Regions from separate parts of the Streptomyces sp. NEAU-sy36 genome, predicted to be linked through region 4. Evidence: riboswitches for the same ligand, from Rfam matches in the RefSeq annotation. Region 4 holds a riboswitch; each other region holds the start of a gene.

Region 1 (7,186 bases), 1.3 Mb from region 4:
GCGGGTCGTCGTTGCCCAGCGAACCGAAGTTGCCGTGGCCGTCGACCAGCGGCAGGCGCATGGAGAAGGGCTGGGCCATGCGCACCAGGGCGTCGTAGATCGACGCGTCGCCGTGCGGGTGCAGCTTGCCCATGACCTCGCCGACGACACGGGCGCACTTCACATAGCCGCGCTCGGGGCGCAGGCCCATCTCGTTCATCTGGTAGACGATCCGGCGGTGCACCGGCTTGAGGCCGTCACGGGCGTCCGGCAGGGCGCGCGAGTAGATGACCGAGTACGCGTACTCGAGGTAGGAGCCACGCATCTCGTCCACGACGTCGATGTCGAGGATCTTCTCCTCGTACGAATCGTCGGGCGGCGGGGTCTTCGTGCTGCGGCGGGCCATCGCTGCCGGCTCCTCCTGATCTGGTCGCTCGCCTTCGGGGCGCGCACCCTTCGGCTCGCTCTTGCTGAAGCGGTTGACGGATCTGTCGCGGACCATTGTGGACCGGGGCACTGACAAGCCGGGCCGCGACCCGGTCCACGAGCCGTTCGCCGGCGGGCTCCACGACCCGCCCGCGAACGGCCCCGGACCATGCCGCGCCCGGTTCCGGGCCCGGGCGTCGCTCCGCCCGGCCCCCGCCCGCACCCCTGTCCGCACCCCGGCCCGCGCGGCTCGCCCGGCGCCCCGGGCGATCACGGATCCGGGTCCGACGCAGGCTACGCGATCCGCTGTGGGCGTACGTGCCGCGGGAACTTCGCCGGGGCCTCGCACGCTTTGCATACAGTGGCAGGAACGGCAGGAAAAACGCGGTTTCCACAACCGCCTCCGCTCGCGAAGGGACGTACATGCCCATGGGTCACACGACCACAGCCGAGGCAGGCTCCGGGGGCCTGACAGCGACCGAGCACCGCCTGGCCAACGGTCTGCGCGTGGTGCTCTCCGAGGACCACCTGACCCCCGTGGCGGCCGTCTGCCTCTGGTACGACGTCGGCTCCCGCCACGAGGTCAAGGGGCGCACCGGCCTGGCCCACCTTTTCGAGCACCTGATGTTCCAGGGCTCGGGGCAGGTCAAGGGCAACGGCCACTTCGAACTGGTGCAGGGCGCCGGCGGCTCGCTCAACGGCACCACCAGCTTCGAGCGCACCAACTACTTCGAGACCATGCCCGCCCACCAGCTGGAGCTGGCGCTCTGGCTGGAGGCCGACCGCATGGGCTCCCTGCTGACCGCCCTGGACGACGAGTCCATGGAGAACCAGCGGGACGTCGTGAAGAACGAGCGCCGCCAGCGTTACGACAACGTTCCCTACGGGACGGCCTTCGAGCGGCTGACCGCCCTGTCGTATCCCGAGGGCCACCCGTACCACCACACGCCGATCGGCTCAATGGCGGACCTGGACGCGGCCACCCTGGAGGACGCCCGCCAGTTCTTCCGCACCTACTACGCGCCGAACAACGCGGTGCTCTCCGTGGTCGGCGACATCGACCCCGAGCAGACCCTCGCCTGGGTGGAGAAGTACTTCGGGTCCATCCCGTCGCACGACGGCAAGCCCGCGCCCCGGGACGGTTCCCTGCCGGACGTCATCGGCGAGCAGCTGCGCGAGGTCGTCGTCGAGGAGGTCCCGGCGCGCGCCCTGATGGCCGCCTACCGGCTGCCCCACGACGGCACCCGCGCCTGCGACGCGGCCGACCTCGCCCTGACCGTCCTCGGCGGCGGCGAGTCCTCCCGGCTCTACAACCGGCTGGTGCGCCGCGACCGTACGGCCGTGGCGGCCGGCTTCGGCCTGCTGCGTCTGGCCGGCGCGCCCTCCATGGGCTGGCTGGACGTGAAGACCTCCGGCGACGTGGAGGTGCCGGTCATCGAGGCCGCCATCGACGAGGAGCTGGCCCGGTTCGCCGAGGAAGGCCCCACCGCCGAGGAGATGGAGCGCGCCCAGGCCCAGTTGGAGCGCGAGTGGCTGGACCGGCTCGGCACGGTCGCGGGCCGCGCCGACGAACTGTGTCGCTACGCCGTCCTGTTCGGTGACCCGCAGCTCGCCCTGAACGCCGTGCCGCGCATCCTCGAGGTCACCCCGGAGGAGGTCCGGGAGGTCGCCAAGGCCCGTCTGCGCCCCGACAACCGCGCGGTCCTGGTCTACGAGCCCAAGTCCCCGGAGAACGTCGAGGACGCCGACCTGCCCGAGGACCCCGAGTCGGAAGCCACCGTAGAGGCCGGCAACGAGAACGAGGAGACGGCCAAGTGACCGAGCAGCTCGCCACCATGGACTTCCACCCCCGGCCACAGCCCGGTGAGGCCAGGCCCTGGGCCTTCCCGGCCCCCGAGCGCGCCGCGCTCGACAACGGCCTGACCGTGCTGCGCTGCCACCGACCCGGCCAGCAGGTCGTCGCCGTGGAGGTGCTGCTCGACGCGCCGCTGGACGCCGAGCCGGCCGGCCTGGACGGCGTGGCCACCATCATGGCGCGGGCCTTCTCCGAGGGCACCGACCGGCACTCCGCCGAGGAGTTCGCCGCCGAGCTGGAGCGCGCGGGCGCCACCCTCGACGCGCACGCCGACCACCCCGGCGTCCGGCTCAGCCTGGAGGTCCCCGCCTCCCGCCTGGCCAAGGGCCTCGGCCTGGTAGCCGACGCGCTGCGCGCCCCCGCCTTCGCCGAGAGCGAGATCGAGCGCCTGGTCCGCAACCGCCTGGACGAGATCCCGCACGAGCTGGCCAACCCCGCCCGCCGTGCCGCCAAGGAGCTGTCCAGGGAGCTGTTCCCGGCGGCCTCGCGCATGTCCCGGCCGCGCCAGGGCACCGAGGAGACCGTCGAGAAGATCGACGCCCCCGCCGTACGCGCCTTCTACGAGCGCCATGTGCGCCCCGGCACGGCCACCGCCGTGGTGGTCGGCGACCTCACCGGCATCGACCTGGACGCGCTGCTCGCCGACACCCTGGGCGCCTGGACCGGCACGCCCGGAGAGCCCCGGCCCGTGCCGGCGGTGACGGCCGACGACACCGGACGCGTCGTCATCGTGGACCGGCCCGGCGCCGTCCAGACGCAGCTGCTCATCGGCCGGATCGGCCCCGACCGGCACGACCGGGTGTGGCCCGCCCAGGTGCTCGGCACCTACTGCCTCGGCGGCACCCTCACCTCCCGCCTGGACCGCGTGCTGCGCGAGGAGAAGGGCTACACCTACGGGGTGCGCTCCTTCGGCCAGGTCCTGCGCTCGGCCCCGGACGGCACCGGCGCGTCGATGCTCGCCATCAGCGGCTCGGTGGACACGCCCAACACCGGCCCCGCCCTCGACGACCTGTGGAAGGTGCTGCGCACCCTCGCGGCGGAGGGCCTGACCGACGCCGAGCGGGACGTCGCCGTGCAGAACCTCGTCGGGGTCGCGCCGCTGAAGTACGAGACCGCGGCGGCCGTCGCGAGCACCCTCGCCGACCAGGTCGAGCAGCACCTGCCCGACGACTTCCAGGCGACGCTGTACCGGCAACTGGCCGCCACGGGCACGGTGGAGGCGACCGCGGCCGTCGTCAACGCCTTCCCGGTGGACCGCCTGGTGACCGTCCTGGTCGGTGACGCGGCGCAGATCAAGGCGCCGGTCGAGGCGCTGGGGATCGGCGACGTCACCGTGGTGGCGGCCGAGTAACGGCACACAGGGGACGGGGCCCTGGCGACCTACGGGTCGTCAGGGCCCCTGTTGTTCCACTCTCTTCCTCAGATGTCCGAATTGGGGCGGAGGTTGCCCGTCTGCCCTGTGGGATGCGCTACAAAAACCCTGATCTGTTTGGGGATCGAGAGCCGGTCCGCTTAGCGTCATCCGGGCTGTTCGTCGGGCAGTGCGCCGCACCCGCGGCACCGGACAGTCATCGCCGAGTCCCCGTACGGCGCGAGCCAGGGGAGCCGGGGACCCACACGTCCCTGGGGTGAATCGGGCACCCGCGCGTGACGCGAGGGAGTCCGTAGGAGACCTTCCTGCTCCGAACCCGTCAGCTAACCCGGTAGGCGAGAGGGAAGGAAAGGACCAGCCACTCCATGGCGTTCATGTGCGCCACCGGGAAGCACCGCAAGCCCGGCCGGGTCAAGCGAACCACCGCCCAGGCGGCCGGTGTCGCGGCCCTGACGACCACCGGCGTCATCGGCACCCTCGCGGCCTCCCCGGCGCTCGCCGCCGAGCGCCCCGCGGAACAGACCGGCCTCACCCCCGTACTCGCCGCGAGCGACGACGTCGCCGCGCACATCGACGCGCAGGCCGCCGCCCAGCAGCGGGCCGCCGAGCGCAAGGCGGCCCAGGAGGCCGCTGCCAAGCGGGTGAAGGAGGCGCGCGAGGCGGAGGCCCGTGCCGCCCGCGAGGCCGAGCGCAAGCGGCTGAACGCCTTCGTCGCCCCGATCGCGCACTCCTACGTGTCCACCGGTTACGAGGCCAGCAGCTCGCTGTGGTCCTCCGGGTCCCACACCGGCATCGACTTCCATGCCGCCGGCGGCACCCCGGTGCACGCGGTCGGCGTCGGCACCGTCGTCTCCACCGGCTGGGGCGGGGCGTACGGCAACCAGATCGTGATCCGCATGGCCGACGGCATGTACACCCAGTACGGCCATCTGTCGTCCATCGGCGTCACGGTGGGCCAGCAGGTCACCGCCGGCCAGCAGATCGGCCTGTCCGGCGCCACCGGCAACGTCACCGGCCCGCACCTGCACTTCGAGGCGCGCACCAGCCCCGACTACGGCTCCGACGTCGACCCCGTCGCCTACCTGCGCAACCACGGCGTGAACGTCTGACCGAGCCAGCGCGACCCCGCACGGCACCCGAAGCCCCGGCCACCGAGCCGGGGCTTTCGCCTTTTCCCGCGGTGCTCCGGTGGTCCCGTGTTCCGGCGGCCCCTGTCCAAAAAATATCCCCGGATTCCGGTCCGCCGTCGGAAAAGGCGGTGCGGTGGAATAGAGTCACCGGAATAGAGTCATGGGAAAACGCGTCCGTCGTCGGCGTCGTGTCGCGGGATCAAGACGGAGGTCGGTCATGCGTATTCCGGCGCAGTCGGTGTGCACGGCGATCCGGGACGACATCGTCGCGGGCGTCCTCGAACGCGGCGGCCGTCTCACCGAGGAGGTGCTGGCCCGCCGTTACGGGGTCTCGCGCGTCCCCGTGCGCGAGGCCCTGCGTACCCTGGAGGCGGAGGGCTTCGTGGTGACGCGCCGGCACGCGGGCGCCTGTGTGGCCGAGCCGAGCGAGCAAGAGGCCGCCGACCTGCTGGAGATGCGTCTGCTCCTGGAACCGCTCGGCGCCGCCCGGGCCGCCCGGCGGCGCACCGAGGCGCATCTGAAGGTGCTGCGCGGACTGGTCAGGCTGGGGCAGGAGCGCGCCCGGCGGGGCGACGGCGAAGAACTGCGCGCACTGGACGGCTGGTTCCACGAGACGCTGGCCCAGGCCTGCGGCAGCCCCTCGCTGACCTCCACCCTCCTCCAGCTGCGCCACAAGATCGCCTGGATGTACGTGCTCGACGCGCCGCCGGACCCGGTCGGCACCTGGACGGAGCACGGCGCGATCGTGGACGCGGTGGCGCGCGGAGACGGGGCGCGCGCCCGCACGGTGACCGCGCTGCACGCCGAGCGGGCGGCGGCCGAGCACCGGCTGCGCGTGCCCGGTGGCGCCGAGCGCGTGAGGACTTCGCAACATGCCGTAAACATGTCGGGCGCACAGAATTAACACGGGTGCCGTATACAAAGGGGTGGGTATTCTACGGGCCGGTATTTCCCCTATTTCTCCGGTGCCGTGAATTGCGGACCCCGGGTGAATGGGGTGGGCGTTCCACTGTGAAAGCGCCGGAAATCGCGAATTCAGACTCGCTCGCGATGGCCGCAAGGGGGACTCGCGGGTCTTCGCCGGTCCGCCGGTCGCCGTCGTGCGGTGCGGGCGGTGGCGGGACGGCCCGCACCGTCACCCCGCCCGCGCCGAGCCGGCGGACCGGCCCGAACCGGGCGTCATGGGAGTGCGGAACCGGGCGTCGCGCCACTGCGCGGAAGCCCGGCCCCTCGAAGGCCCGATGCCGCTCAGACGGTCTCGGGCAGCTCGTCCAGTCCCTCGGCGACCAGCTTGGCCAGCCGGTCCAGGGCGGCCTCGGCGCCCTCGGCGTCGGAGGCGAGCACGATCTCCTCGCCGCCCTGGGCGCCCAGCCCCAGGACGCCGAGCATGCTGGCCGCGTTGACCGGGGTGCCACCGGCCTTGGAGATCGTCACCGGGATGCCCGAGGCCGACGCGGCCCGGACGAAGATGGAGGCGGGGCGGGCGTGGAGACCCTCGGCCCAGCCGACGTTGACGCGGCGCTCAGCCATGTGTTGCTGCCCTTCACTCTTCAGGGTTGTCTAGACCAGTCTTCCATATGGTGAACCGTGCCTGGAGAGGGGCTGCGCACCCCCTCCACCGTGCCGTCGTGACCGCACCCTCGGCCCGGCGTCCGTCCCCACAGACTGCCCCGCGCCGTTGCCGGACGCTAGCCGTACTCTGGGGCGCATGCGAACCTCGGCGGAACCGCAGGGCCGGTACGAGTACCCCGCGCACTGGGAGGCGGACGTGGTGCTGCGGGACGGGGGCACCGCCCGCATCCGGCCCATCACCGTCGACGACGCCGACCGCCTGGTCCACTTCTACGAGCAGGTGTCGGACGAGTCCAAGTACTACCGCTTCTTCGCGCCCTACCCCCGGCTGTCCGCCAAGGACGTGCACCGCTTCACCCACCACGACTTCGTCGACCGGGTGGGGCTCGCGGCCACCGTGGGCGGCGAGTTCATCGCCACGGTCCGCTACGACCGCATCGGTGCCGGCGGCACCCCCGCGTCCGCGCCCGCCGACGAGGCGGAGGTCGCCTTCCTGGTGCAGGACGCCCACCAGGGCAGGGGAGTGGCCTCCGCGCTCCTGGAGCACATCGCGGCCGTCGCCCGCGAGCGGGGCATCCGCCGCTTCACCGCCGAGGTGCTGCCCGCCAACACCAAGATGATCAAGGTCTTCACGGACGCCGGCTACACCCAGAAGCGCAGCTTCGAGGACGGCGTCGTCCGCCTGGAGTTCGACATCGAGCCCACCGACCGCTCGCTCGCCGTGCAGCGCGCCCGCGAGCAGCGCGCCGAGGCCCGCTCGGTGCAACGGCTCCTCGCCCCCGGCTCCGTCGCGGTCATCGGCGTCGGCCGCGCCCCCGGCGGGGTGGGCCGCAGCGTCCTGGCCAACATCAA
Region 2 (7,186 bases), 7.1 Mb from region 4:
TGCATGGACGGGATGGTGGCGCGTTCGGCGTGGGTGGAGTGCAGGAGGCGGTCGGTGATCTCGCGGACCCGGGCCAGGGAGACGCGGGAGTGGTGGATGCGCGCGGAGTCGTACTCGGGCAGGTCCTGCGCGATCGCCGAGACGGTGGTGACCGAGCCGGCCAGGCCCACCAGGGTGCGCGCCTCGCGCAGCGGCACCGTCCGCTCCGCGAGGTCCAGGGCGGCCTCGATGTCGGCCCTTATCGCGGCGATCTGCTCCTCGGTGGGCGGGTCGGAGACCTCGCCGCCGTGCACCAGGTGCCGTTCCGTCATCCGCACACAGCCCACGTCCACCGAGCGCGCGGCCCGCACCTGGTCCTCGCCGACGACGAACTCGGTGGAGCCGCCGCCGATGTCCACCACCAGATAGGGCCGGGCGAGGTCCTCGCGGCCGGTCAGCTCCTTGGTCGCGCCGGTGAAGGAGAACTCGGCCTCCTGGTCGCCGGTGATGACCTCCGGCTCCACGCCGAGGATGTCCAGCACCCCGCGCACGAACTCGTCGCGGTTCTCGGCGTCGCGGGAGGCTGAGGTGGCGACGAAGCGCAGCCGCTCGGCGCCGTGCTTCTTGATGATCTCCGCGTAGTCGCGGCAGGCGGCGAAGGTCCGCTCCAGCGCCTCGGGGGCGAGCCGGCCCGTGCGGTCGACGCCCTGGCCGAGCCGCACGATCGTCATCCGGCGGTCCAGGTCGACCAGTTCGCCCGTCGCCGGGTCCGCGTCCGCGACCAGCAGCCGGATGGAGTTCGTACCGCAGTCGACGGCGGCGACACGGGTCACTGCGCTTCCCCCTTCGGTTCCCGCTCGGACGTCACGCACGCGCCCTTGCGCCACCACTCGGGCAGCATCGCGAGCGCCTCGTCGCCGAGCGGGTTGACGCCCGGGCCCGCGGCCAGCGAGTGGGCGACCAGGACGTGCAGGCACTTCACCCGGTCCGGCATGCCGCCGGCGCTCGGGAAGTCCCGCAGGACCTCGATCTCGTCCCGGCGCCGGATGTAGTCCTCGTGCGCGGCCCGGTAGGCGGCGGCCAGCTCCGGGTCGCTCTGGAGGCGCTCGGTCATCTCCTTCATCACGCCGTTCGCCTCCAGCGTGCCGATGGCCGAGGCGGCCTTGGGGCACGTCAGGTAGTACAGCGTCGGGAAGGGCGTGCCGTCGGGCAGGCGGGGCGCCGTCTCCACGACGTCCGGCTGGCCGCACGGGCAGCGGTGTGCGATGGCCCGCAGGCCCCGCGGGGGTCGGCCCAGCTGCTGCTTGAACGCCTCGACGTCCGCGTCGGTGGGCTCGGTGCGCGGAGTGGGCGGCGGAGGGGTTTCCATGACTGCTTTCAGACTGGCTTTCTGTGGGTCACCGGCACGGGGCCGGTCACTGGTCGGAGGCGTCGGACTTGTCGACCCCGTCCCAGATGTTGGTGTACCAGGGCCGGTGGGCGGCCCTCAGGTCGGCGCGGGACTGCCGGGCCGCGCCCGGATCGATGACCACGTACCCGGTCTCGCCGGGCTTCACATAGTGCAGCCGCTTGCGGATCTGCTGCTCGGCGTAGGCGTCGTCCTGCCAGCGGGCCTTGAGGTCGCGCAGCTGTTCGACGCGTTGCCGGGCCTCGGTCTCCTGCCGCTGGAGATCGGAGATCTGGGCGCGCTGGGAGACGTACTGCCGCATCGGGTAGGCCAGGGCGACGACCAGCGAGCACAGCACCAGCGCGAGCAGCGCCGCCCGGCCGGTCAGCCGCGAGCGGCGGGCCTGCCGTTTGGTCTGCGAGCGGTAGACCCGGGCCGCCGTCTGCTCGCCCAGCAGCCGCAGTCTGGTCGTGGTGGAGAAACGGTCCCGGTCCTTGACGGCCATGTCGGCTCTCCGCCTCCCCTTTCACACGTGCGTACGTCCCCGGACACGGTACGGGACCGGGTACGGGGACGTACGTACGACTGGCCAAGTCCCGGCCCGGAGCGGGTCGGGACCGGCCGGGTGGATCAGCCCTTGAAGCGCGGGAAGGCGCTGCGGCCGGCGTACACCGCGGCGTCGTCCAGGATCTCCTCGATGCGCAGCAGCTGGTTGTACTTGGCGACGCGCTCGGAGCGGGCCGGGGCGCCGGTCTTGATCTGGCCGCAGTTGGTGGCGACGGCCAGGTCGGCGATGGTGACGTCCTCGGTCTCGCCGGAGCGGTGCGACATCATGCACTTGAAGCCGTTGCGCTGGGCCAGCTCGACGGCGTCCAGGGTCTCGGTCAGCGAGCCGATCTGGTTGACCTTGACCAGCAGGGCGTTGGCGGTGCCCTCCTCGATGCCGCGGGCGAGGCGCTCGGGGTTGGTGACGAACAGGTCGTCGCCGACCAGCTGGACCTTGTCGCCGAGCTTGTCGGTGATGACCTTCCAGCCGGCCCAGTCGTCCTCGAACAGCGGGTCCTCGATGGAGACCAGCGGGTAGGCCGCCACCAGCTCCTCGTAGTACTCCGTCATCTCGGCGGCGGAGCGCTCCTTGCCCTCGAAGAGGTACTTGCCGTCCTTGTAGAACTCGGAGGCGGCGACGTCGAGCGCCAGGGCGATCTGCTCGCCGGGGGCGTAGCCGGCCTCCTTGATGGCCTCCAGGATGAGGTCCAGGGCCTCGCGGTTGGAGCCCAGGTTCGGCGCGAAGCCGCCCTCGTCGCCGAGGCCGGTGGCCAGGCCCTTGTTCTTCAGGACCTTCTTCAGGGTGTGGTAGACCTCGGCACCCCAGCGCAGCGCCTCGGAGAAGGACTCCGCGCCGATCGGGGCGATCATGAACTCCTGGATGTCCACGTTGGAGTCGGCGTGCGAGCCGCCGTTCAGGATGTTCATCATCGGCACCGGCAGCAGGTGCGCGTTGGGGCCGCCCAGGTAGCGGAAGAGCGGCAGGTCGGACGCCTCGGAGGCGGCGTGCGCGACGGCCAGGGAGACGCCGAGGATGGCGTTGGCGCCGAGCGAGCCCTTGTTGTCGGTGGCGTCCAGGTCGAACATGGCCTGGTCGATCAGCCGCTGCTCGGTGGCGTCGTAGCCGACCAGCTCCGGGCCGATCTGCTCGATGACGGCGAGGACGGCCTTCTCGACGCCCTTGCCCTGGTAACGGTTGGGGTCACCGTCGCGCAGCTCGATGGCCTCGAAGGCGCCGGTGGAGGCGCCGGACGGGACGGCGGCACGGCCGGTGCTGCCGTCGTCGAGGCCGACCTCGACCTCGACCGTGGGGTTGCCTCGGGAGTCCAGGATTTCCCGGGCTACGACGACGTCGATGGACGGCACGAGCATCTCCTTCTTGGATGTGACGCTGGAAGTGCGGGGCGGTCTGCCTTACGGCTGTGCCTTGCGACTAGAGCCTAACCGTCCAGGGGTCGTCGGCCACCGACCGACCGTCCCGTGGACGGGAGGGACATGCAGACGGTACCCATTGTTCACCCGCGGAACAAAGGGGTTGCCGGATGAGACCCGGTTGAAGAGTGGGGAAACGAACGACCCCGCCCCGGCGCGTACGGGGGAGAACGCGCCGGGGCGGGGAGCCCGTGGGGACGGGGGCGGACCCTTGGGGGCGGGCCCGCCGGGCGGGGCCGTCAGCCGCCGGGGGTCACTTCAGGTGCAGCTGCTGGCCCGGGTAGATGAGGTCGGCGTTGTCGACGATGTCCTTGTTCAGCTCGAACAGCTTGTGCCAGCCGCCGGCCACGTGGTGCTTCGCCGCGATGGTGCTGAGGGTGTCACCGGTGACGACCTTGTACTCGCCGTCGCCCTTCTTGACCTTCTTGCCGGTCGGGGTGGTGACGGTCTTGCCCGCGCCGCTCGCGGAGGAGCCGGTGGAGCCGCCCGTGGACTTGCCCGTGGTGGACGGGGCCGTGCGCTGGGTGGAGCGGGTGGCGGCCTGCTCGTCGCCGGAGCGGGTGGAGGTGCCCGTGTGCGACGAGGAGGAGCCGGAGCCGGACGCGGAGCCGTTGTACGGGGTGCCCGACAGGCCCGTGCCGCAGACCGGCCAGGCGCCCTTGCCCTGCGCGGCCAGCACCTTCTCGGCGACGGCTATCTGCTGCGCCTTGCCGGCCTTGTCGGCGGTGGGGGCGTAGGCGGTGCCGCCGTACGCGGCCCAGGTGGAGGCGGAGAACTGCAGACCGCCGTAGTAGCCGTTGCCGGTGTTGATGGACCAGTTGCCGCCGGACTCGCACTGGGCGACCGCGTCCCACTGGGAGGCGGTGGCGGCGGAGGCGTTGCCGGCCGCCATCAGCGGGGCGGCGACGGCGGCACCGGTGACACCGGCGAGCGTGACGGCGCGAACGGCCTTGGACGGACGACGGTGCTTGCCCTTGCCGGAAAACAGCATGGAACGATCCCCTCACCGACGCCTGCGAGGTGAGCTGTCGGGTTCGGGCCGGTTGAGTTGCCCGGCCACCCCTCCCCTGGGAGGCGTGGCTTCACCCCAAGCCGGTCCGGCATCAACTGCCGGGCCCGGCGCTTACCTTGGGTCCCCCGCTCCTGCCTGCGGCGCTTGACGCGACGACTGTTCCCGGGCAGCCGCTGGCAGGATTAGGCGTTGCGGCCGCCGGGGCTCGTGGTGACGAGCGGCCTCGACCGTAGCCACGTGATCCGCGGAATTTCAAAGACGATCAGGGCTTCTGAGACTCATCCCACACTTTCACCAAACCGGACATTTGACGATCAAGTGGGGCGTCAACTCGCCCTAGCGGGCGTCCGTTTCGTCACCGACTTTCAGGGTCTGACCGGCGGTGATGTGATTCGGGTCGGCGCCCACGACCTTCTTGTTCACGGCGTAGAGCGCGTGCCATCCGCCGTGCACGTCAAGGGAGTCGGCGATGGTGCTCAGCGAGTCGCCGTCGCGGACGGTGTACGTGTCCGGTTCGCGGGAGGCGTGCCGCCCGGAGTCGGTGCCGTCCTGTCCGGTCGCCGTGCTTTCGTCCGCGGTGCCGCCGCGGTGCCGTCCGCCGCCGAGGGCTCCGGTGTCGACCAGGTTCCAAGAGCCGACGTCCTGGCGGGAATTGTCCGGGTCGCCGGTGGTCGGGGCGGGCGTGACCGTGCCCGCGGGTGCCGAGGGGGCGGTGGGGTCCGGGGCGGGGCCGCCGCCGGTATCGCCGGCGCCGCCGGAGCCGTGGGAGGCGCCCGGGTGCGGGGCCGCGTGCTTGCCGGTGTGCTTGCCGGTGCCGGTGCCGGAGGACGGGGCGGTGGACGGGTCGGCGGAGGAGGCGCTGCCGGTGCCGTCGTGGGTGCCGCCGCCGGAACCCTTGCCGGATCCGCTCGGGGTGGCGTCCTGGCCGCCGCCCGGGGTGCCGGAGGGCGTCGACGCGTCGGGCAGGCCGGAGGGGTCGGTCGTGCCCTCGTCCTGGCCCTTGCCGCCGACGCCCGGATCGACGTCCACCGAGCCGGAGTTGGGGGTCAGCCCGGACAGCAGGGCGCAGGTGGCCCAGGGCAGGGTGCCCTTGTCGGCGAGGATCTTCTCGGCCACGGCGATCTGCTGCGAGCGGCTGGCCTGGTCGGCGCTGGAGGCGTACTGGGTGCCGCCGTAGTGGATCCAGTCGTCCTGGGATATCTGGAGGCCGCCGTAGTAGCCGTTGCCGGTGTCGGCGCTCCAGGAGCCGCCGCTCTCGCAACCGGCGACCTTGTCCCAGGTGGTGCCGTCGGCCGCGTGGGCGCTCGCGGCGCCGAGCAGCGGGATGGCGATGGCGGAGCCGGTCACGCCGGCCGCGACGAGGAGGGCCGGAGCCTGACGGGGGCGGCGGTGACGACCGTTCCCGGAGATCATGCGGAAGCCTTTCGTGCGACTGCGGGGGCCGGCGCGGCGGGTGGTGCCGGTTCGCCACGCTGAGGGGTGAACGTAGCCGCACTCGATCACTTGTCACAAGTTCATGCCGCGCGGATCACGCGAAGATCACAGCGTGGGGCGTTCACCCTTCGCTCCGTCACACACCCTTCTCCCGGAACGGAACGGACCCCTCCGTTTCGGTCCGCGTCATCGGCCTCCCGGCGGCGTGAACTCCACGGGCAGGGTGCGCAGACCGCGCATGATGAGCCCGCCGCGCCAGCGCAGGTCGGCCGGGTCGGCGGCCAGCCGCAGGTCGGGCAGCCGGGTGAAGAGGGTGGCCAGCGCGCTCTGGCCCTCCAGCCGGGCGAGCGGGGCGCCGAGGCAGTAGTGGATGCCGTGGCCGTAGCCGAGGTGCTGGTTGTCCCGGCGGCCGAGGTCCAGTACGTCCGGGTCGGCGAACCGTTCCGGGTCCCGGTCGGCGGCGGCCAGTACGACGAGCACCGGGTCGCCGGGCTCGATCCGCTGGCCGCCGATGGTGAGGGGTTCGGTGGCGAACCGCCAGGTGGCCAGTTCCACCGGGCCGTCGTAGCGCAGCAGTTCCTCCACCCCGGTCGCCAGCAGCTCGTCGTCGCCGCGGGCGAGGGCGCCCTGGAGGCGGTCGCGCTGATCGGGGTGGGTGAGCAGGGCGTAGGTGCCGTTGCCGATGAGGTTGACGGTGGTCTCGAAGCCGGCGAAGAGAAGGATGAAGGCCATCGCCGCGACCTCGTTCTCGGTGAGGTGCTCACCGTGGTCGGAGGCGCGGATGAGGGCGGAGATCAGGTCCTCGCCGGGCGCGGGCTCGGCGGGCAGCGCCTCGCGCTTCTTGTGGATCAGCTCGGCGAGGTAGCCGCGCATCTTCTTCACCGACCGCGCCACCCCGCCCCGCGGCCCGCCGCCGTGCCGGATCATCATGCCCGCCCAGTCCCGGAAGTCGTCCTGGTCCTCGCGCGGGACGCCGAGCAGGTCGCAGATGGCGTAGATGGGGAGCGGGAAGGCGAACTCGTGGATGAGGTCGGCGCTGCCGGCGTGCGCGAAGCGGTCGATGAGCCGGTCGGTCAGCTCCTGCACCCGGGGGGCGAACTCGGCGACGCGGCGGGGCGTGAACGCCTTGCTGACCAGCCGGCGCAGCCGGGTGTGGTCCGGCGGGTCGATGTTCAGCAGGTGCGTCATCAGCTCGGCCTTGCGCTCGCCCGGGATGCCGGTCTTGCCCTTGGCGTGCTCGGGCTCGTCGTGATGGGCCGGGTTCTTGCTCAGCCGCTGGTCCGCCAGCGCCTGCCGGGCGTCCGCGTACCGGGTGACCAGCCATGCCTCGACCCCGCTGGGCAGCCGCGTCCGGCGCACCGGCGCGTGCTCGCGCAGCCAGGCGTACGCGGGGTAGG
Region 3 (7,186 bases), 430 kb from region 4:
GCCTGGGGGCTGGACATCGACGGACAGCGGGTGATCGACCTCGCCGAGCTGTTCGGCAACGACCGTCCCGTGGTGCTGGAGATCGGGTTCGGGATGGGCGAGGCCACCGCGCGGATGGCCGCCGCCGACCCCGGCACCAATGTGCTCGCGGTGGATGTGCACACCCCCGGCCAGGGCAATCTGCTGAACCTCGCCGACCAGAACGGACTGGACAACGTCCGGGTGGGCAACGGCGACGCCATCATCCTGCTGCGCGAGATGCTCCGCCCCGACGCGCTCGACGGGCTGCGCGTCTACTTCCCCGACCCCTGGCCCAAGAAGCGCCACCACAAGCGGCGGCTGATCCAGCCGGAGTTCCTCGACCTCGTCGCCACCCGGCTGAAGTCCGGCGCGCTGGTGCACTGCGCCACCGACTGGGAGCCGTACGCCGAGCAGATGCTGGAGGTGCTCGGCGCCCACCCGGAGTTCGAGAACACGCAGGCCGACGGCGGTTTCGCGCCCCGGCCCGAGTTCCGGCCGCTGACCCGTTTCGAGGGACAGGGACTGGACAAGGGACATGTCGTGAACGATCTGCTCTTCCGCCGCCGGTAAACCGCTCCAGCCCCTCGCCCCGCCACCGTTAGGGTCGATGCCGTGGCCACCAGTCCTGCGTATCCGACGTACCCACCGATCCCCGGCGACGCGGTGCTGCGGCACCCGCACTGGTGGCAGCTGCGGTGGGTGCGCTACGGCGCGCTGATCACCCTGCTGGCCATGTCCGGCCTGGTCATCCTCGCGCTGGTGCGCAGGGAGACCGGGACCGAGGGGTTCCTGGTGGGCCTCGGGCTCGCGGTGCTGCCGGTGCCCTGGCTGGTCACCGCGTTCCGCTGGCTGGACCGGGTGGCCCCCTTCCCCTGGCGCAACCTGGTGTTCGCGTTCTGCTGGGGTGCCTTCGCGGCGGCGCTCATAGCCATCGTCGCCAACAGCTTCGCGACCAAGTGGATAGCCACCTCGACCGCCGACCCGGCGAGCGCCAACACCCTCGGCGCCACGGTGATAGCCCCGATCGTCGAGGAGTCCGCCAAGGCCGCGGCCGTGCTGCTGGTCTTCGTCTTCCGCAGGCGCGACTTCACCGGGATCGTGGACGGGATGGTGATAGCCGGGATCACCGCCACCGGCTTCGCGTTCACCGAGAACATCCTCTACCTGGGCACGGCCTTCGGGACCGACCGGCTCACCGGCGGCCACGGCATCGTCTCCGTCACCGCCGCCACCTTCTTCGTGCGCATCGTGATGTCCCCGTTCGCGCACCCCCTGTTCACCACCTGCACCGGCATCGGCTTCGGCGTCGCCGCGCTGAGCGGCCCGCACCAGCGTGCCCGGCGGCTGCTGGTGCCGCTCGGCGGGCTGCTGCTCGCGATGTGCATGCACGCCCTGTGGAACGGCTCCGCCACCTTCGGCCAGTTCGGCTTCCTCGCCGTCTACGGCCTTTTCATGCTGCCCGTGTTCGGGCTGCTGACCTGGCTCGGGATCTGGACCCGGCAGCGGGAGCTGCGCACCGTGCGCGAGGAGCTGCCCGTCTACGTCCTGGCCGGCTGGCTGGGGCCGGCCGAGCCGTTCGCCCTGGGCTCGATGCGGGCGCGGCGGATGGCCCGCGACTTCGCCCGCCACCACGGCGGCCGGGCCACGGCGCGCGCGGTGGCCCGGTACGAGACCCAGGCCACCGCGCTGGCGCTGCTGCGGCGGCGGGGGCGGCGCGGCCGGGCCGGCGCCGGCTTCGTCGCCCGCGAGCGGGAGCTGCTGGACGAGCTGTGGCAGCGCCGGGACGCGGCCCGGCCCGCGCTGGAGTACGCGGCCCGCACGGCGGCCCCGGCACCGACGGCCTGGGCCCCGGCGCCGTACGACCAGGGGTACGGACCGGGGTGGGGCGGACCCGGATACGGATACGGCGGCCCCGGACAGGGCGGTCCCGCGTACGGCGGGCCCGGGTACGGCTACCCGGCGGCACCGTACGCCACGTCGTACAACCCGTACCGGACCTGACGCCGCAGGGGAGCCCGCAGCGGCCGGTTACGCCGAGGCGTCCGTCAGCCTCCTCAGCTCGTCGTCCGTCAGCTTCAGCTCGCCGACGCCCAGCAGGGCCGGGAGCTGGTCCAGCGTGCGCGCCGAGGCGATCGGGGCGGTGATCGTCGGCTGGGCGGCCAGCCAGGCGAGGGCGACGGTGGCGTGCGGTGCCTCGTGGGCGGCGGCGATCTCGTCGAGGGCGGCGAGTACCTTCTGGCCGCGCTCGGTCTCCGCGTACTCCGCGGCCCGGTTGGCGCGGGCGCTGTCCACCTGCCGGCCGGGACGGTACTTGCCGGTCAGGAAGCCCGCGGCGAGGGCGAAGTACGGCACGGAGGACAGGCCCTCACGGGCGACGAGGTCCTGGAGCGGGCCCTCGTAGGTGTCGCGGGAGACCAGGTTGTAGTGGGGCTGGACCGCCACGTAGCGGGCCAGGCCCTCTCGGGCGGAGAAGTCCAGGGACTCCCGCAGCCGCTCGGCGCTGATGTTGGACGCGGCGATCTGCCGCACCTTGCCGGCCTTCACCAGCTCGTCCAGGGCGCCGATGATCTCCTCCACCGGCACGTCGGGCCGGTCGAAGTGGGTGTAGTAGAGGTCGATGTAGTCGGTGCCCAGGCGGGCGAGGGAGGCGTCGGCGGCGGCCTTGATGTTGGCCGCGGACAGGCCCTGGTACTGCGGGTGCTGGCTGACCTTGGTGGCGACGACGACGTCGGAGCGGTTGCCGCGGGCCTTGAGCCACTTGCCGATGACGGTCTCGGACTCGCCGCCCTGGTGGCCCTCCACCCAGGCGCTGTAGACGTCGGCCGTGTCGACGAAGTTGCCGCCCGCGGCCGTGTAGGCGTCCAGGACGGCGAAGGATGCCTGTTCGTCCGCGGTCCAGCCGAACACGTTGCCGCCCAGGCAGAGCGGGAAGACCTCAAGGTCGCTGGAGCCCAGTGTGCGCAGAGAAGTCATGCTCTACGACAACACCGGCGGCGGGTGATCGCATTCCACCGCCGGTCCGCGGTCCCCGCGGGGACCGGTGTGCTCAGGGGTTGAGGCCCTTGTCGCGCAGCCAGGGCGCCGGGTCGACGCCGGTGGCCTGCCCGCCCGGGTGGACCTCCAGGTGCAGGTGCGGTCCGGTGACGTTGCCGGTGGCGCCGACCCGGCCGATGACCTCGCCGGTGGTGACCTTCTGGCCGACCGAGACGTTGATCGAGGACTGGTGGCAGAACCACAGCTCGGTGCCGTCGTCCAGGGTGAGGACGGTGCGGTAGCCGTAGGCGCCGGCCCAGCCGGCCTGGGTGATGGTGCCGCCGTGGACGGCCTTGATCAGGGTGCCGGTGGGGGCGGCGAAGTCGAGGCCGGTGTGGTAGCCGGAGGACCACATGGCGCCGGGCTGCCCGAAGGTGCCGGTGATCGTGTACGAGACGACCGGCAGCGTGTACTGCTTGGCCAGTTCGGCCAGCCGCTTGGCCTCGGCGGCCTTCTTGGCGTCGGCCTCGGCCCGCTGCTTGGCGGCGGCGGCCTTGTCGGCGGCCTCCTTCTCCGCCTTGGCGGCCGCCGCGTCGCTCTGCTGCTGGGCGGCGGCGACCATGGCGGCGGTGGCCTTGCTGTCGGCCTGGCCCTGCTGCTGCTCGGCCTGGGCCATGATCCGGTTGCGCAGGGCCTCGCCGGCGCCCGTGTGCGTGCCGTCCTGGGTGCTCTGCCCGATGCCGGTGAGCGCGGTGTCGGTGACCTGGTGCTTCTCGGCGGAGTCGTCGCCGAGGAGGTGCTCCACGGAGGACAGGTGCGGCACCGAGACGGACGGCAGGTCCGGCATGGAGAGGGAGACCGGGGCCTTGCCGGGGTTGGCGCTGGCGATGCCGCCCGCGCCGACGGCGGCGATCACACCGACGCCGAGGACGGTGGAGCTGCGCGCGAAGCCGCCGCGCTGCTTGGCGACGCGGTGCCGGCCGCGGACCGGGGCGACGGACTCCTCGGTGGGGTTCCACTCCTCCCAGGAGCCCTCGCCCTCGGGTCCGGGGCCGAACGGCTCGGAATCGCGTTGAGCGGGCACGAAGGGGGCTTGTGGGGCAGGCCGGTTGGACGCCACGGGGGCGTGCTCCTTTCCTTCCTCCGCCTACCGGGTTAGCTGACGGGTTCGGAGCAGGAAGGTCTCCTACGCGCGTATACCGGCCGTGGACTCGCTGAGTTCACGACGGTGTCCGCGTGATTCACCCCAAGGTGGTGGTTCCCCGGTTCCCTTGCGGGATTCGGCGCGTGCGCACGGAGCCGTCTCGGGTGACGGCTGGGACGACCGCGCTGCGTTATCGAACGTTAATAGACCCGGCCGTCACTTTCCAAGCCGTTCGGCTTGATCATTACGCCTCCGGGGCGTGGACTTACCGCCCAAGGAGCTGTCAATCCGGGCGAGTTGGCCGGTGTTCAGGAGTCATCGGGTTTTTGATGGTGACTCAGTTGTTATGCGTACGGCGGTCGCACGGTCACCGTGGGTGACGCGCCGTACGGGGGCCGTGGACCCGTCGGAAAACACTCAGGGCCGGAATCCAGATCATGGATTCCGGCCCTGAGTCTTCAGTAGCGGGGACAGGATTTGAACCTGCGACCTCTGGGTTATGAGCCCAGCGAGCTACCGAGCTGCTCCACCCCGCGTCGGTGATTCCAGTGTACGCCATGTTCGGGGTGCCCAGCACACGGCTTTGCGGCGGGCCGTCCGGCTCAGCCGAGCAGATGCCGGTTCGGGGCCTTGGCGAGGGCCTCGTACGCGGGCAGGACGACGACCTCGGCGCCCCCGCGGACCAGCACACCGGTGCCGTCGGCGCCCGCGACGAAGGTGTCGGGCTCCCGCCAGGCGGTCACCACCCGGCGCACCCCGGACCGCAGGATCAGCTCGGAGCAGGGCGCGGGGCGGGAGGCGCGGCGGGCGCAGGGCTCCAGGCTGCTGTAGACGGTGGCGCCGGGCAGCCGCGGGTCGGCGGGGTCGATCTTGGCGAGCGCCGCCTCCTCGGCGTGCACCACGGGGTCGTCCCCTTCCCGGGAGTGGCCGCGGGCCAGCTCGGTGCCGTCGGCGGCGACCACGACCGCGCCGACGCTGAAGGCCGTCCCGGAGGGCGGGCACAGGGCGGCCAGCTCGCAGGCGGTGCGCAGCCAGTGCCGGTCGGCGGCGGCGGGCAGCGGGCCGGTGCCGGGCGCGGTGGGCTCGTAGCGCATCAGGACGACGTCCTCGATCCGCCGGGTCTCCACCAGGCGCAGCCGTCCCTCCTGGTAGCGGCCGGGCCCGAACAGCCGCGGGGCCCGTGGGTCGCCGACGATCAGCGGTGCGACCGCCAGCTGGAGCTCGTCGGCCAGCCCCTGCCGCAGGAGCTGGGTGTGCACGGTGCCCCCGCCCTCCACCATCAGCCGGCCGACCCCGCGCTCGGCGCGCAGATGGCCGAGCAGGGCCCGCCAGTCGAGGTCCGGGCCGAGCGGGACGACGTCGGCGGCACCGCCGAGCAGCCGGGCGGCCCGCGCGGCGCCGCGGTCGGTCGTGTAGACGAGCTTGTCGCCCCCGGTGTGCCAGAACCGGGCGGTGGGGTCGAGGTCGCCGGTGGCGGTGACGGTGACCTTCAGCGGGTGCTCCGGCCGCCCCTCGGCGAGCCGGGCGGCACGGCGCTCGGGCGAGCCGACCAGCAGCCGGGGGTTGTCGGCGCGGATCGTGCCGGCGCCGACCAGGAGGGCGTCGGCCGAGGCCCGTACCGCGTCGACCCGGTCGAAGTCGGCCGGCCCGGACAGCAGCAGCCGCTCGGGTCCGGTGTCGTCCAGGCAGCCGTCGAGGGAGACGGCGGCGGACAGCAGGACGTACGGGTACGGCATGGACTCGGTGAAGGCTCGCTCGGTGCTCATCGGCTCAAGTGTGCGGCCCGCCGTCGCCCGGCCCGCTCCCCGGGGGCGCGCGTCCCCGGTCGTGCCCGCCGAAGGACAGCGGGCTCCCGAAACGGCATTCGTATTTTCGCCAGTTGCTGTCATACGACCGCCGGACCCCGCTTTCGAGTTACAGAAGCACCCGAATGCCCCACACCCCCTCCTCCCGAGAGGCTCGTTAGCTGACCGTGGCACGCATTGAGAGACGCACCGCGTTGAATCTCCACTCGCCGGTCACGTTCCGGCTGGAAAGCAAGGAAGGCGAGGTGTTCACCGACGGCTGCTCCGATCTCCTCGACGATTTCCTGAAGAGAATCAGTCAGCTGGAGAGTGAGTACCTGCGGGCAATGGTGAGGCTCTAGGACCCGGCCCATGGACAGGATTCACGATGAAGACGTTTTGTGTGACTATGAGTTCAGCACGCTTGAGATGCAGTGGGACCCGGTCGAAGAGCTGGCCCAGATGCTGTCCGGCGCGTCCGCCGCGAATCCCGCCCCGGCTCCGCCGCACGGCAGGTCCAGCCACCGGAAGAACCGCCGGCGCATCCGCACGGAACCCGGATCACCGCGTGAGAACCAGCGCAGCGCACACGTCACACTGCTGATCGCGACGATCTCGGTGTGCGCGATCTGCATGCTGGGCTGGTCCTTTTCCTATTCCTACGCCCAACTCCGCGCCACCGCTTCCTCGGTGCTGCCGATGCGGCTGGCACGGTGGTGGCCCCTGACCGTGTACGGACCATGGCTCGTGGCGGCGTTGTCCATTCTCCGGGCGACCGTGCAGAGCCGAAGTGCCCGGCGTTCCTGGGGAGTTCTGCTGGGTGCCTCCGCGATGGCGGTCGGCCTGTGCGTCAGCCACGCGGCACATTCCCCGCTGGCGCTGATCATTTTCGGAATTCCGCCGATCACCGCGCTGGTGTGTTTCTGGGAGATCGTCGGCCAGGTCTCCTCCAAGGTGACCCGCCCCCGCCACGCCGCCCACGGCCGGCGCAACGACGTACTGCGCGGGTGAGGACGGGACGGTGACCGGGTGCCGCGACGACGACGGCACCCGCACAGCCCCCCGGCCCCGGTCCGGGAGAAGGGCCCTAACCGGCCGCCGCCAGCAGCGCGAGCACCTCGCCGAGCCGCTGCCGGGCCCGTGGGTCGGCGATGAGCCCGTCCTCCCCGACCATCCCCCGCTCCACCGGCACCCTCACACAGGCCGCGTCCAGGACACGGGCGCCGGTGTAGCCGAGCACGGACCGCAGCGTGGCCTCGGCACC
Region 4 (7,186 bases):
CCGTTCGGGCCAGTCGGCCCGGGTCAGCGCGCGCGGTGCCGGTACGGCCGCCGTCAGTGCGACGACGCTCAGCAGGAGCAGGCAGACGGTCATGCCGGGGCTCCGGTTCCTGGTCCGAGAGGGGCGGGAAGGAAAGGGGCGGTGCGGGTACGGGTGGTGCGGCGTGGGGCGGTGCGCGCGGGCGCCCGCCGGGGTGTGGTGCCTGTCCTCGCCAGTATGACGAAGAGGGGCGCCGCGAGTCAGGTACCGGAACACAGACCGTCCGCTCCGGCATCCGCGCGCGGCGCCCGGTGCCGGATCAGACCGACGGCACGATCCGCCCGGTGACCTCGCCGAGTCCGACGCTGGTCCCGTTCGGGCCCGGGGCCCACGCCGACAGCGTCACCACGTCGCCGTCCTCCAGGAAGGCGCGCTTGCCGTCGGGGAGGTCGAGGGGGTCACGGCCGTTCCAGGTCAGCTCCAGCAGCGAGCCGCGCTGCCGCTCGTCGGGCCCGCTGACGGTGCCGGAGCCGTACAGGTCGCCGGTGCGCAGCGAGGCGCCGTTGACCGTCATCTGGGCGAGCTGCTGCGCGGCGGTCCAGTACATGGTGGAGAACGGCGGCTCGGACACCACGTGGCCGTTGACGGCGACCGAGATCCGCAGGTCGTAGCCGCCGGGCTCGATGCCGGGGGCGGCGTCGTCCAGGTAGGGGAGCAGCGGGTGGGTGCGCTCGGGCGGGGCCGTCTTGGCGTGCTCCAAGGCCTCCAGCGGGGTGATCCACGCCGACACCGAGGTCGAGAACGACTTGCCGAGGAACGGGCCGAGGGGCACGTACTCCCAGGCCTGGATGTCCCGCGCCGACCAGTCGTTGAGCAGGCACAGCCCGAAGACGTGCTCCCGGAAGTCGCCGAGCGCGACCGGGGACCCCAGCTCGGTCGGCACGCCCACGACGAAGCCGACCTCGGCCTCGATGTCCAGCCGGATCGACGGCCCGAACACGGGCGCCGGGTCGGCGGGGCCCTTGCGCTGCCCGGAGGGCCGTACGACGTCCGTGCCGGAGACCACCACGGTGCCGGCGCGGCCGTGGTAGCCGATCGGCAGGTGCTTCCAGTTCGGGGTGAGGGAGTCCGGGGCGTCCGGGCGGAAGATCTTGCCGACGTTGCGGGCGTGGTTCTCCGAGGCGTAGAAGTCGACGTAGTCCGCGACCTCGAAGGGCAGGTGCAGGTCCACCTCGGACAGCGGGTGGAAGAGCGGCTCCAGGGTCTCGCGGTGCGCGGGGTCGGTGACCCAGGAGGTGATCGCGGCGCGCACCTCGGACCAGGCGGCGCGGCCCGCCGCGAGCAGTGGGTTGAGGGTGGGGCGGGCGAGCAGCGCGTGGTGCGGCGAGCCCAGGGCGGCGGCCGCGGCGCCCGCGTCGAGGACCTGGTCCCCGAGCCGGACGCCGACCCGGCGCTCCCGGCTGCCGGAGGGCGAGAACACGCCATAGGGAAGGTTGTGCGGACCGAAGGGGTCGCCCTCGGGGACGTCGAAGGGGGGCATGGGGTACTGCCTCGCTCTCATCCGGGCCATGCATGGCGCTGTTCCATGTGGTCGGCCACACGTTACGGCCGCGACGCGCCTCTTGGGCAGTGCCCGCCGGGGGCGCCCCGGCCGCGCCCCGGCCGGCCGGGCCGGGCCCCCGGACCGTGCCGCGCGCCCGGCGGCACATCCGGCCGCGGCCCGCGGCAGGTCCCCATCAGGGGCGCCACGGCGCGCACTTGGGGGCGGTCGGCACGCAAGTACGCGCGACGACGGATGAGTCGGCGGAGTCGCGGGATCCGTATTCTCTGCTCATGGCACCCTCCCCCGCGTACGCACTGATCGCCACCGACCTGGACGGGACGCTGCTGCGCGGCGACGACACCGTCTCCGAGCGCACGCTCTCGGCGCTCGCGCGGGCGGCCCGGACCGGCGCCCGGCACCTGGTGGTGACCGGCCGTCCGGCCCCCAGAGTGCGGCCGCTGCTGGCGGCCCTCGGCTGCACGGGGCTCGCGGTGTGCGGGCAGGGGGCGCAGGTCTACGACGCCGGGGCCGACCGCCTGCTGTGGTCGGTGCGGCTCGACCGGGAGCAGGCCGAGGCCGCGCTCGGCAAGATCGAGGCCGAGGTGGGGCAGGTGTACGCGGCCGTCGACCAGGACGGGGTGGAGGGGCTCACGCTGATCGAGCCGGGCTACCGGATGCCCCATCCGACGCTGCCCGCGGTGCGGGTGGGCCGGCGCGACGATCTGTGGGGGGCGCCGATCAGCAAGGTGCTGCTGCGCCACGCCACCCTGTCCGACGACGAGTTGGCGGCGGTGGCGCGCTCGGTGGTGGGGCCGCTGGCCACGGTCACCATGTCGGGTCCGGGGACGGTGGAGCTCCAGCCGTGCGGGGTGACCAAGGCGACCGGTCTGGCGCTGGCCGCCGAGCGGCTCGGTGTCGCCGCGGAACGCTCGCTGGCCTTCGGCGACATGCCCAACGACGTCCCGATGTTCCGGTGGGCGGCGCACGGGGTCGCCATGGCCGACGCCCATCCGGAGCTGAAGGCGGTGGCCGACGAGGTCACCACGTCGAACGAGGACGACGGCATCGCCGTCGTCCTCGAAAGACTGTTCCCGGCGGGTTGACGGGGTGCCGTCGACCCGGGCGGGCGCCGGTCAGTAGGCGCTGTTGACGTTGTCCATGGAGCCGTAGCGGTGGGCCGCGTAGTTGCAGGCGGCGGTGATGTTGGCGACCGGGTCGTAGATGTTCCAGGAGGTTCCGGCCACGTGGTACGCGTTGAAGGTCGGGTCGATCACCTGGAGCAGGCCCTTGGACGGGATGCCCTTGGCGGCGTTGGAGTCCCACAGGTTGATGGCGTTCGGGTTGCCCGAGGACTCGCGCATGATGTTGCGGTAGATGCCGTTGTAGGAGCCCGGGATGCCCTTCTGGCTCATGATCGCCAGGGACTCGCGGATCCAGCCGTCGAGGTTGTTCGGGTACCCGGCGGTGGTGACGGAGGCCGAGGTGGTGGCGGTGGCCGCGGAGGCGCTGGCGGCCCCCACGAGCGGCATGGCGATCACGGCGGCGCCGGTGCCGGCGACGGCGAGCATACGGACGACGCGGTTGGTGCGGGTGCGGCGCGACTGAACGGCAGCAGGCATGGGGACGTTCCTCTCCTACGCCTGCGAGGTGAGCTGTCGGGTTCGGGCGGGGAGGTGCCCGGCCGTGCCCCGCGAGAGGCACGGCTTAACCCCAAGCCGACCCGGTGCGACCGCGTGTCGCGGCATGCGCTGCGTCACGTGTGTCGTCCGGTCCGGCGACTTACCTGGGTCCCCCGCTCCTGCCGTACGAATGAGTTCGTTGATGGGTGTACGGGCGGCGGCAGGATTCGGCGTCCGCCCGATGGGTCGGGAACGTATGCGAGAGCACATGTCGGGAACAAGTGCCGGATTCATCCGATGAGGCATTTGACCTTGATCATTAGCCTATGGGGTACTTGATCCTTTGCGATTGCCAACGTTCAACTCGCTTGCCGGGCAAGGCGATAGGGGGTCCCGGGTGGCCGGCCGGCGGCAGGGGGCGGGTGTGGCCCAATTCACCAAATGGCAAACTGTGTTAAATCGGGCATGGGGGATTCCCGGCATTCGTCCCCCGGTGGGGTGGCGCGGATGCTCCGCTCACCTCGGGGCTCGCGACGAAGCTCGGATTTTCCTGTTAAGTCGAGAAATGTCTGTTCTTCTCATCCGATCGAAGGGGTGCCGGATGTGCTCCGATACCGCCCGGGCTGGACGGGTGGGCGCTATCGGTGATCGAAACCGGACCGGATACGCTGACTTGAGTGATGGCAGCGACCTATCGACAAACCGTGTAATCGCCAGCAGACACCAGCAGACAGGAGACCCCTCGTGACCGTCGTCGGGCCGTTCGGGCTGAGCGTGCGGGACCAGGCTCTCGAAGCCGATGTCCAGGCCGGATTGGCGGCTGTCGAGGAAGGCCTGCTAGAGGCCACCAAGAGCGAGGTCCCGTTCATCACCGGGGCCGCGCAGCACCTCGTACGGGCCGGCGGGAAGCGGTTCAGGCCGCTGCTCGTGATGCTCGCGGCGCAGTTCGGCGACCCCTACGCGCCCGGAGTGGTGCCGTCGGCCGTGGTGGTGGAGCTGACCCACCTCGCCACGCTGTACCACGACGACGTCATGGACGAGGCCGCCGTACGCCGGGGCGTGGACAGCGCCAACACCCGCTGGGGCAACTCCGTCGCGGTCCTCACCGGCGACTTCCTCTTCGCCCGCGCCTCCCAGATCCTCGCCGACCTCGGCCCCGAGGCGGTCCGGGTGCAGGCCCTCGCGTTCGAACGGCTGGTCACCGGCCAGATCCTGGAGACCGCGGGCCCCACCGACGGCCGTGACCCGGTGGAGCACTACCTGGACGTGCTCGCCGGCAAGACGGGCTCCCTGGTGGCGGTCTCCTGCCGGTTCGGCGCGATGATGTCCGGCGCCGACGAGACGGTCGTGGACGTGCTCACCCAGTACGGCGAGCGGCTCGGCGTGGCCTTCCAGCTCGCCGACGACTACCTGGACATCGCCTCCGACTCCCACGAGTCCGGCAAGACCCCCGGCACCGACCTGCGCGAGGGCATCGCGACCCTCCCCGTGCTCCGGCTGCGCGAGCGCGCCGCCCGGCTCGGCCTGCCGGAGGACATCGCCCTGTGCGAGCTGCTGGACTCCGACCTCAGCGACGACGCCCGGCACGCCGAGGCGCTGACCGCGCTGCGCGCCCACCCGGCACTGGAGCAGGCCCGCCGGGACACCGTGCGCTACGCCGAGGAGGCACGCGCCGCGCTGGCGCCGCTGCGCGAGTGCGACGCCAAGGTCGCGCTGATCGAGCTGTGCGACGCGGTGGTGCACCGCACCGGGTGACCGGCCGGTCCGGTGGACGCCGGGGACCGACCCGTCCGGCGCCCACCGGGTGGCCGTGCCCGCCCGGGTGCTCCATCCTGCCCATAGGGATCCGTTCGAGCCCCTAGGGGTGTCCCTTGCGTGTCATACCGCAGTCGTACGCCGAGTTGCCTCCGTGGTCTGACGATTCCTCAGCGCGGATTTGGTCGTATGGACACCACGGACATCACCACTCCTCACCGATTCGGGTGAGACCGGCGGCTCGGGTGGACCAGCGTGAGAGCAGCCGCCGCCGACGACGGAGGTAAGGCACACATGGCACCGTACGAATCCGACGACGCACAGGGCGCCGACCGGGCCGAGGAAGCGCGCTCGGGCCGCCGCAGGGCCGCCCGGTACGCCGTCCCGGTCGCGGTGGTGGGGGTGGCGGCGGCCACGATCGGGCTGGTCCCGGCCCTCGCCGACTCCGGCGACCCCGACCTGCCCCGGATCACCGCCCAGCAGCTCATCCAGAAGATCGCCGCGTCCGACGTGCAGCGGCTGTCCGGCACCGTGAAGGTCGGCACCGACCTGGGCCTGCCCGACCTCGGAGGCCTGGAGAGCGGCCTCACCTCCGGCATGACCCGCGGCGCGGGGTCCGGTCCCGCCGACCCGCAGTCCCGCCTCACCGAGCTGGTCACCGGCACGCACACCCTGCGCGTCGCCGCCGACGGCCCCGACCGGCAGAAGCTGACGCTCGTCGAGCAGGGCGCCGAGTACAGCGTCATCCACAACGGCAAGGACGTCTGGGGTTACGACAGCAAGAGCAACCAGGTCTCCCACGGCACCGCGCCGGCCGGCCAGGACCGGCGGGCCGAGCCCCCGGCCACGCCCAAGGACTTCGCCGACGAGGCCCTGAAGTCGGTGGACGACACCACGTCCGTGACCGTCGACGGCACCGCCCACGTAGCCGGGCGCGACGCCTACAAGCTGCTGATCAAGCCCCGGCAGTCCGGCACCACGGTCGGCGCGATCAGCATCGCGGTGGACGCCAGGACGGGCATGCCGCTGAAGTTCACGCTGACCCCGAAGAGCGGCGGCGCCGCGGTGCTCGACGCGGGCTTCACCGAGGTCTCCTTCGCCCGCCCGGCCGCCTCGGCCTTCGCCTTCACCCCGCCGAAGGGCGCGAAGGTCACCGAGCGCGAGGACGCGCCGGGCAAGGGCGCGCAGCGGCCCGGCAAGGGGCTGGAGGGTATCCGGGGCAAGGGTCTGGAAGGCGCCGCGGGACCGACCGTCCTCGGCAAGGGCTGGACCTCCATCGCCACCTTCGACACCGGCGCCAAGGGCGGTCTGCCCACCGGGGCCAAGGGCGGCGACGCGGCCGGCTTCCTCGGATCCCTGGGCGAGAAGGTCTCCGGCTCGTTCGGCAAGGGCACCGTCTTCTCCACCCGCCTGGTCAACGCCCTGATCACCGACGACGGCAAGGTCTACGCCGGCGCGGTCACCAAGGACGCGCTGGTGAAGGCGGCGGACGCGGGCAAGTAGCCCGCAGCGGTCCGCGAGGGAGCCGAGGCAGCGCCGTCGGCTCCCTTTCGCATGTGCCCCTCCCGGCGGCGCACCGGGTCCGCCGCCGCGTCGTTGAGCAGTACCCCGCGCGGCCCCCGGCGAGCCGCGGACCTGCGGCGCCGGTCCGTTGGGACGAGGCTGTGACGTCGTGGTGACGCGGGGGCCGGGGTGGAACCAGCACACTGGTCGGCAGGATGCGTACGGCCGGATCGCGGCACGGGGGAGTGAGGGAAGGACCGATGGCTCGACTGAGCTTCGAGAAGAAGCGGGCGCCGGGGCCCGTGGCCCACCCGGCGGCGGTGCCCGTGCGGGTGTACGGCGCGGGCGGCGCCTCCGTGGGCGGTACGGCCGTCGTGGCGGAGCCGGGCGAGGAGATCCAGCAGGCCGTGCTGAACCACCTCCAGCGCCTGGCCATCAGCCTCGGCGCCCCCATACGCGCCACCATCCAGGACGACCGCGCCGGCTGTGTCGTCCCGCTGGAGGTCTCGGCGGACGGCTCCAGCCGGGTCACGGGGAAGGCCGTACGGGTGGCCCCGGCGGAGTCCCCGGAGTTCGCGCCCTCGGGGAGGCCGCGCACGCCCAGGGGCGCGTTCGGCCCGGCCCCCGTCATGGCGGCCCCGGCACCCGCCTCTCCGGCCCCGGCACCCGCCTCTTCGGCCCCGGCACCCGCCTCTCCGGCGCCCGTGACCGTCGTGCCACCGCCCGCCGTGACCGTCGTGCCACCGCCCGCCGTGCCCGCCGTGCCCGTGTCCGTGCCCGCCGTGCC

The links. A riboswitch is a leader RNA that binds a small molecule or an ion and turns the genes downstream of it on or off. The one in region 4 is predicted to bind cyclic di-AMP.
Region 1: linked by a shared signal. The riboswitch ahead of HZZ00_RS28090 (M23 family metallopeptidase) and the one ahead of HZZ00_RS33810 (transglycosylase SLT domain-containing protein) in region 4 are both predicted to bind cyclic di-AMP.
Region 2: linked by a shared signal. The riboswitch ahead of HZZ00_RS02815 (transglycosylase family protein) and the one ahead of HZZ00_RS33810 (transglycosylase SLT domain-containing protein) in region 4 are both predicted to bind cyclic di-AMP.
Region 3: linked by a shared signal. The riboswitch ahead of HZZ00_RS35830 (M23 family metallopeptidase) and the one ahead of HZZ00_RS33810 (transglycosylase SLT domain-containing protein) in region 4 are both predicted to bind cyclic di-AMP.

What each region holds. Positions count from the first base shown of each region.
Region 1 covers NZ_CP058977.1:6,452,703-6,459,888, reverse strand. Annotated here, with positions in the region: gene HZZ00_RS28105 (DNA topoisomerase (ATP-hydrolyzing) subunit A) at 1-385, opposite strand, end outside; gene HZZ00_RS28100 (pitrilysin family protein) at 829-2,223, shown strand; gene HZZ00_RS28095 (pitrilysin family protein) at 2,241-3,611, shown strand; cyclic di-AMP (ydaO/yuaA leader) riboswitch at 3,823-3,985, shown strand; gene HZZ00_RS28090 (M23 family metallopeptidase) at 3,998-4,741, shown strand; gene HZZ00_RS28085 (GntR family transcriptional regulator) at 4,980-5,666, shown strand; gene HZZ00_RS28080 (HPr family phosphocarrier protein) at 6,011-6,292, opposite strand; gene HZZ00_RS28075 (bifunctional GNAT family N-acetyltransferase/acetate--CoA ligase family protein) at 6,471-7,186, shown strand, end outside.
Region 2 covers NZ_CP058977.1:617,854-625,039, reverse strand. Annotated here, with positions in the region: gene HZZ00_RS02835 (Ppx/GppA phosphatase family protein) at 1-812, opposite strand, end outside; gene HZZ00_RS02830 (DUF501 domain-containing protein) at 809-1,348, opposite strand; gene HZZ00_RS02825 (septum formation initiator family protein) at 1,395-1,871, opposite strand; gene eno (phosphopyruvate hydratase) at 1,997-3,277, opposite strand; gene HZZ00_RS02815 (transglycosylase family protein) at 3,597-4,334, opposite strand; cyclic di-AMP (ydaO/yuaA leader) riboswitch at 4,339-4,508, opposite strand; gene HZZ00_RS02810 (transglycosylase family protein) at 4,692-5,768, opposite strand; gene HZZ00_RS02805 (cytochrome P450) at 5,976-7,186, opposite strand, start outside.
Region 3 covers NZ_CP058977.1:8,139,878-8,147,063, forward strand. Annotated here, with positions in the region: gene trmB (tRNA (guanosine(46)-N7)-methyltransferase TrmB) at 1-591, shown strand, start outside; gene HZZ00_RS35820 (PrsW family intramembrane metalloprotease) at 634-2,022, shown strand; gene HZZ00_RS35825 (aldo/keto reductase) at 2,050-2,994, opposite strand; gene HZZ00_RS35830 (M23 family metallopeptidase) at 3,068-4,114, opposite strand; cyclic di-AMP (ydaO/yuaA leader) riboswitch at 4,122-4,290, opposite strand; tRNA gene HZZ00_RS35835 (tRNA-Met) at 4,601-4,674, opposite strand; gene HZZ00_RS35840 (dihydrofolate reductase family protein) at 4,741-5,874, opposite strand; gene HZZ00_RS35845 (hypothetical protein) at 6,111-6,284, shown strand; gene HZZ00_RS35850 (DUF2637 domain-containing protein) at 6,295-6,933, shown strand; gene HZZ00_RS35855 (NADPH-dependent FMN reductase) at 7,010-7,186, opposite strand, start outside.
Region 4 covers NZ_CP058977.1:7,705,482-7,712,667, reverse strand. Annotated here, with positions in the region: gene HZZ00_RS33825 (M56 family metallopeptidase) at 1-93, opposite strand, end outside; gene fahA (fumarylacetoacetase) at 299-1,519, opposite strand; gene HZZ00_RS33815 (HAD family hydrolase) at 1,813-2,625, shown strand; gene HZZ00_RS33810 (transglycosylase SLT domain-containing protein) at 2,656-3,141, opposite strand; cyclic di-AMP (ydaO/yuaA leader) riboswitch at 3,145-3,384, opposite strand; gene HZZ00_RS33805 (polyprenyl synthetase family protein) at 3,886-4,896, shown strand; gene HZZ00_RS33800 (outer membrane lipoprotein carrier protein LolA) at 5,191-6,399, shown strand; gene HZZ00_RS38920 (hypothetical protein) at 6,660-7,186, shown strand, end outside.